One region of the Paraglaciecola aquimarina genome, then DNA from elsewhere that is predicted to be linked to it. Evidence: predicted binding sites of a transcription regulator. Region 1 holds the regulator's gene; the other holds the start of a gene.
What was found. The regulator NrdR, encoded in region 1, represses ribonucleotide reductase genes. The targets are predictions, from matches to a motif close to AAACACNANATNTNGTGTTT.
Positions count from the first base shown of each region.

Region 1 (3,657 bases):
CGATATTGAAAAATTATAGAGATTTATAGCGTCTAGGGTATGCGTTACAACTTTTGGTTGTTTCTCATGCCCGAATGCATGTATACAAATGTGTAAAAATCACTAAAATGTGCGCTGTTTTATTTCCCTTTTTATATACCCCTGATTTTGAGGAAACGTAATGTTAACACGTGATATGAATATTGCTGATTTCGACCCAGAATTGTACCAAGCAATTCAACAAGAAAACCAACGTCAGGAGCATCATATTGAATTGATTGCTTCTGAAAACTATTGCAGCCCACGTGTGCTTGAAGCCCAAGGCTCTCAATTAACCAACAAATATGCCGAAGGTTACCCTCATAAGCGTTATTACGGTGGTTGTGAGTATGTTGATATTGCAGAAGATTTAGCCATAGAGCGCGCTAAACAACTATTTGGTTGTGATTATGCAAACGTTCAGCCCCATGCAGGTTCACAAGCAAACTCTGCGGTATTTATGGCGTTGTTGAATGCTGGCGATACTGTTTTAGGAATGAGCCTAGCCCATGGTGGTCATTTAACCCATGGCGCGTCAGTGAGTTTTTCTGGTAAAACCTATCACGCTGTTCAGTATGGACTTGACCCAGAAACAGGTGAAATCGATATGGCACAAGTTGAAGCACTCGCTTTAGAGCATAAGCCAAAAATGATCATCGGTGGTTTTTCAGCCTATTCTGGCATAGTTGACTGGCAGAAATTTCGTGAAATTGCTGATAAAGTAGGGGCGTATTTGTTAGTAGACATGGCTCATGTTGCTGGTCTAGTGGCTGCGGGTGTGTATCCTAGTCCTATGGCTCACGCTCATGTTGTAACAACAACAACTCATAAAACGTTAGCCGGTCCACGTGGTGGCCTTATTTTGTCTGCTTGTGGTGACGAAGCTATTTATAAAAAGTTAAATAGTGCGGTGTTCCATGGTGGCCAAGGTGGTCCTTTGTGTCATGTTATTGCAGCTAAAGCCGTTGCGTTTAAAGAAGCATTACAACCAGAATTTAAAGTCTACCAACAACAAGTCGTGGCTAACGCTAAAGCAATGGTGGCAGTGATTCAAGAGCGCGGACACAAAGTGGTGTCTGGTGGTACGGACAACCACTTATTCTTATTGGACTTAATTGGTAAAGAATACACTGGTAAGGATGCTGATGCCGCTTTGGGGGCTGCCAATATTACAGTGAACAAAAACTCTGTGCCTAACGATCCTCGCTCACCGTTTGTGACCAGTGGATTGCGTATTGGTTCGCCAGCTATTACTCGTCGAGGCTTTAAAGAAGAACAAGCTAAACAAGTGGCTAACTGGATCTGTGATGTGTTAGATAATATCAACGATGAAACTGTTATTGCCCGCGTTAAAGGTGAAGTGGTCGCTCTTTGTGAAGCTTTCCCTGTTTACGCCTAGTCGTTTATCCAAATAACGCTAGTTAAAGCCGGCTTAGAGTCGGCTTTTTTATTTATGTTATATGCCTAGGCCCTTAATTTTGTTAATTTAGTCGAATTAATCCGTTTCAGTTAGAAATCACTATGTATTGTCCGTTTTGTTCTGTGCAAGAAACTAAAGTTATCGACTCTCGTTTAGTAGCTGATGGCAGCCAAGTTAGACGAAGGCGCGAGTGCACTGTATGTAAGGAACGTTTTACTACGTTTGAAATGGCTGAGTTAGTCATGCCAAGAGTGGTTAAGCGAGATGGTTCAAGAGAGCCCTTTAACGAAGATAAACTTCGAGCGGGTTTACAACGAGCGCTAGAAAAGCGTCCGGTAAGTACCGAGCAAGTTGAGGAATGCATAAGCCGGTTAAAGTCTTCGATACGTGCCACGGGTGAACGAGAAATTAGCAGCGAATTCTTAGGTAACTTAATTATGGACGCACTTAAAGAGTTAGATAAAGTGGCTTACGTGCGTTTTGCTTCAGTTTATCGTTCTTTTGAAGATATTAGAGAGTTTGGCGAAGAAATTGCCCGGTTAGGCGATTAATTCCTACCTTATTTACTTAACTATTGGTTTTGAATAACAGTGACAAGTTTTACTAGATGTGATCATCAAATGATGGCTCGTGCTATTCAGTTAGCGAAGCGCGGCCAATATACTACCTCTCCCAATCCTAATGTTGGTTGTGTGATCGCTGACAAGTTAGGAAATATAGTTGGCGAGGGGTGGCATCAAAAAGCTGGAACCCCGCACGCTGAAGTACATGCTCTTCGTCAAGCGGGGGAACTTGCTAAAGGTGCTACAGCTTATGTGACGTTAGAACCATGCAGCCATCAAGGTCGCACTCCTCCGTGCGCAGACGCATTGATCCAAGCTCAAGTTTCTCGTGTGATTGTGGCAATGGAAGATCCTAATCCACTGGTATCGGGTCGGGGACTTACTAAGTTACAGCAGGCGGGGATCGCCACGGAAACAGGCTTGTTAAGCTTGGCTGCTAAGCAATTAAATCGTGGCTTTATTAAGCGTATGCGTGTGGGGAAACCATGGGTAACAGTAAAGTTAGCCGCCACCCTTGATGGCAAAACGGCGCTAAAAAATGGATTAAGTCAATGGATTACAGGCCCCGAAGCACGTCAAGACGTGCAACGACATAGAGCACAAAGCTGTGCTATTTTATCTGGCTCAGGTACTGTGATGGCCGACAATCCTTCTCTTAATGTACGTTATGCTGAGCTAGGGTTAGCTGCGGAAGAATTATCGTCCGTTAACCTTCGCCAACCGCTTAGAGTTATTTTGGACGGACGCAATCAATTGCCAACGTCTTTGCGTTGTTTACAACCGATGCAATCTAATGACGCGGGTGATGTATTGTTAATTAACGGTCAGCCTAGTATTCATCAATTTCCCAATCATGTGCAGCAATGGCAAGCCCCTTTTGTTGCTAATAAATTAGATCTGAATTCGGTAATGGCAAAACTCTCGGCTATGCAGTTGAATCAAGTGTGGGTTGAGGCAGGGGCGAAGCTAGCCGGCGCCTTATTACAAAATAATTTGGTTGATGAATTGATTTTATACCAAGCGCCCAAATTAATAGGGGGCGATGGTCAGAACTTATTTGATATTTTACCTTTACAATCGATGCAAGAGGTTGTCGATTTGACGCTTTGTGATGTGCGGCAAGTTGGGACGGATATAAAAATTACTGCGCTACTGTAAACCAGCTCCTGTAATCTTAGTGTAGTGCGGTAATGAACCCGTAAAGTACTGAACAGTGAGTACGGCATAAGCCACTGGTCGGAAATAAATTAGAAAACGAATATCGAGAAACTATGTTTACCGGAATTATTGAAGATGTAGGTGTGATTAAAAGTTTAACACCTGCAGGTGAAGACATTCGATTGTCAATTGAAACTAAAAAGCTTGATATGGGGGACGTAAAACTGGGAGACAGCATTGCTAATAACGGCGTATGTTTAACAGTTGTCGATATGTCAGCAAATGGTTTTAGTGCCGATGTGTCACACGAAACCATCAAACGCACTGGTTTTGCCACCTATAAGGCTGGCAGCCAAGTGAATCTTGAAAAAGCCTTGCAAGCCAATAGTCGTTTGGGAGGTCACATTGTTAGTGGACATGTGGATGGTGTGGGTGAAGTCATCTCTGTTTCTAGTGTTGGGCGTTACGTAGAAATTTGGCTTCAGGCGCCTAATGAAC
Region 1 is NZ_JAWDIO010000002.1:2,742,481-2,746,137, forward strand. It holds gene RS130_RS13600 (Gfo/Idh/MocA family protein) at 1-19, shown strand, start outside; gene glyA (serine hydroxymethyltransferase) at 161-1,417, shown strand; gene nrdR (transcriptional regulator NrdR) at 1,540-1,989, shown strand; gene ribD (bifunctional diaminohydroxyphosphoribosylaminopyrimidine deaminase/5-amino-6-(5-phosphoribosylamino)uracil reductase RibD) at 2,059-3,159, shown strand; gene RS130_RS13620 (riboflavin synthase) at 3,273-3,657, shown strand, end outside.

Region 2 (3,657 bases), 190 kb from region 1:
CTGTGGTGGCGGAATATTGGCCGAAAGCATGGCCAAGCATGGTGCACATGTTACCGGTATCGATATGGCTGAAGCCCCGCTAGAAATAGCCAAATTACATGGATTGGAGTCCGAGCTGGATGTTAGTTATCAGCAAATTACCGCTGAAGAATTTGCCGAGCAACACCCTGCACAATTTGATGTCGTCACTTGCATGGAAATGCTTGAACACGTGCCAGATCCAAGGTCAGTGGTCAATGCCTGTTTTAAATTAGTGAAACCTGTGGGACAGGTATTTTTCTCTACCTTAAATAGGAACATTAAGTCTTATCTTATGGCGATAGTCGGTGCGGAATATATTCTTGGCCTTGTCCCTAAAGGCACTCATCAGCATGATAAGTTTATTAAACCATCCGAATTGATGGCTTGGATTGATAGCACGCCATTAATAATAAAGAGAATGATCGGCTTACATCTCAACCCGATAACGCAAGATTACTATTTGTCCACGCAAAATGTAGATGTCAATTACATCATTCATTGTCAAAACGGAGATAGCTAATGCCATCTGTTCCAAACGCTATTTTATTTGACTTGGATGGAACCCTACTCGACACAGCAAAAGATCTTGGTCATGCACTCAACACTATCTTGTTGGAACACGACTACCCTAGTGTTGACTACAGCATATATCGAAATATAGCCTCCGATGGAGCGAAAGGTATGCTTGAATTAGGGTTTGGCGATGCACTGAAAACGTTAAACGTAGCGCAACTGAGACAACAGTTTTTAGATAATTATCAGGCAAATATTTGTCTCGATACGTGTTATTTCTCTGGTGTTGAAAGTCTGTTAATTGCCTTAAATGAACGCAACATACCTTGGGGCATCGTGACCAACAAGCCAGAGTTTTTAACCTTACAATTAGTCAAGTATTTCCCCCTACTAGAAAACTGCCAAGTCATTATTAGTGGTGATACGTTAAGCGAGAGAAAGCCACATCCCTTACCTCTGTTAGAAGCGCAAGAAAGGTTAAACCTAGCCAAGCCAAACACATGGTACATTGGCGATGCACAGCGAGATATTGAAGCAGCCAACGCTGCCAATATGGTAAGTGTAATAGCGGGTTATGGATACATTGATAAACGAATCGAAACTGATGCCTGCAGCAGGCCGACTTATACATTCATCAAGCGGTAGATTTATTGCCATATATAAAGTCGTAGGCTAAAAAAGCTACAATGGCCTAACCACGATATATAGTGCATAAAAAGAAAGACACCCCCTATATATCCATATAGATTAAAAGCTAATAACTATACATTAAAAAAATTTAATGCTAAAAATAACTATATTTATAGCTTGCATTCCCATAAAACGACCTTCAAAAAGCGCTTTTAAGTTAGTCAATACTAACCTGAAATCCCCCCTACTTTGATTGCGCAAATTACCACCACATATTGGGTTGCAAAGTTATCAAAACCTCACTATCTTGTGTTCGGTTCCTAAAACGACAGGGATAATTAGACTTGTTTTTAATTATCTAGTAAATGTCTAATTTAACAATTTAATACACTTGTTTGGTGGATAATTAACCACCCAACATTACCATGCTTAATCAAGGCTATTGAATAGCCAGAAATAAAACTAACGGCTCAAATACATGAATAATAATTTATACGTCACTAAACGTACTGGCGAACGCGAAGTCATAGACTTGGATAAAATCCACAAAGTGATCGAATGGGCAGCCAAAGGATTAAATAACGTATCTGTTTCTCAAGTAGAAATAAAGGCACATATTCAATTTTATGACGGTATAAAAACAGCTGATATTCACGAAACCTTAATTCGCTCAGCAGCCGAGTTAATTTCAACTGACTGCCCCGATTATCAATATTTAGCCGCTAGACTTGCCATCTTTCACCTACGTAAGAAAGCTTACGGTACATTCGAGCCCCCAGCTTTATATGACCACGTTACATCTCTAGTAGCGAGTGGCAAATATGACAAACATTTATTAGAAGACTACAGCCAAGCTGAGTTCGAAGAAATGGGTGATTACTTAGATCATTGGCGTGATATGAACTTTAGCTATGCCGCCGTTAAACAACTCGAAGGCAAATACCTAGTTCAAAACCGCGTGACAGGTGAGATCTACGAAAGCGCTCAATTTTTATACATTTTGGTCGCGGCTTGTTTATTTGCCAACTATGAAAAAGAAACGCGCATGGATTATATCAAGCGTTTTTACGATGCCACTTCTAAATTCAAGATATCTTTACCGACTCCAATAATGGCAGGTGTTCGCACCCCAACTCGTCAATTTAGTTCTTGCGTGTTAATTGAATCAGGCGACAGCTTAGATTCAATCAATGCAACCACGAGCGCCATTGTTAAATATGTCAGTCAACGTGCAGGAATTGGCGTAAATGCTGGACGAATTCGCGCATTAGGTAGCCCTATTCGTGGTGGCGAAGCGTTTCATACTGGTTGTATCCCGTTTTATAAGCACTTTCAAACAGCGGTAAAAAGCTGTTCACAAGGTGGGGTACGTGGTGGCGCTGCGACTTTATTCTATCCCTTATGGCATTTAGAAGTTGAATCGCTATTAGTACTTAAAAATAACCGTGGAGTTGAAGAGAACCGAGTTCGTCATCTGGATTATGGTGTGCAATTTAACAAATTAATGTATTCACGTTTAATTAAAGATCAGCACATTACATTGTTTAGCCCTTCAGATACTCCTGGTTTATATGATGCGTTTTTTGCGGACCAAGATGAGTTTGAGCGCCTATACGAATTATACGAAAAAGATGAATCAATTCGTAAAAAGCAAATAAAAGCCATCGAATTATTTAGCTTGTTTATGCAAGAGCGTGCGAGTACAGGTCGTATTTACTTACAAAATGTCGATCACTGCAATACTCACAGCCCCTTCAATCCTAAACTCGCACCAGTACGTCAAAGTAACCTATGTTTAGAAATTGCTTTACCGACCAAACCTTTGAAACATGTAAACGATGAAGAAGGTGAAATTGCACTTTGTACTTTATCTGCGTTCAATTTAGGTGCCATAGAAAGCTTAGATGAATTTGCAGAGCTATCTGACTTAGCTGTTCGTGCTTTAGATAGCTTACTCGATTACCAAGATTACCCTGTTCCCGCTGCATTTAATGCCACTATGGGTCGACGTACTTTGGGCATAGGCGTTATTAATTTTGCCTATTACTTAGCCAAAAATGGCGTGAAATACTCAGACGGCAGCGCCAATGGTTTAGTACATAGGACCTTCGAAGCGATGCAATACAACTTAATGAAAGCATCATGTAATTTGGCTAAAGAAAAAGGTGCCTGTCCTAAGTTTGATGAAACCACCTATTTCCAAGGCTTAATGCCTACCGACACCTATAAAAAAGATTTAGATAAAATCTGTGACGAACCATTACATTGCGATTGGAACGCCCTAAGAGCAGACATAAAACAGTATGGCTTACGTAACAGTACGTTATCAGCACTTATGCCTTCAGAAACCTCGTCGCAAATATCTAATGCCACCAATGGTATTGAACCACCCCGCGGCCATATCAGCATTAAATCAAGTAAAGATGGCGTACTAAAACAAGTTGTGCCTGAATACGAAAGATTGAAAGATCAATACGAATTATTGTGGGACTT
Region 2 is NZ_JAWDIO010000002.1:2,931,741-2,935,397, reverse strand. It holds gene ubiG (bifunctional 2-polyprenyl-6-hydroxyphenol methylase/3-demethylubiquinol 3-O-methyltransferase UbiG) at 1-541, shown strand, start outside; gene RS130_RS14595 (HAD family hydrolase) at 541-1,179, shown strand; gene nrdA (class 1a ribonucleoside-diphosphate reductase subunit alpha) at 1,643-3,657, shown strand, end outside.
Region 2: a site for NrdR is predicted at 1,428-1,447, ahead of nrdA (class 1a ribonucleoside-diphosphate reductase subunit alpha). Genes of this name have one in related genera too.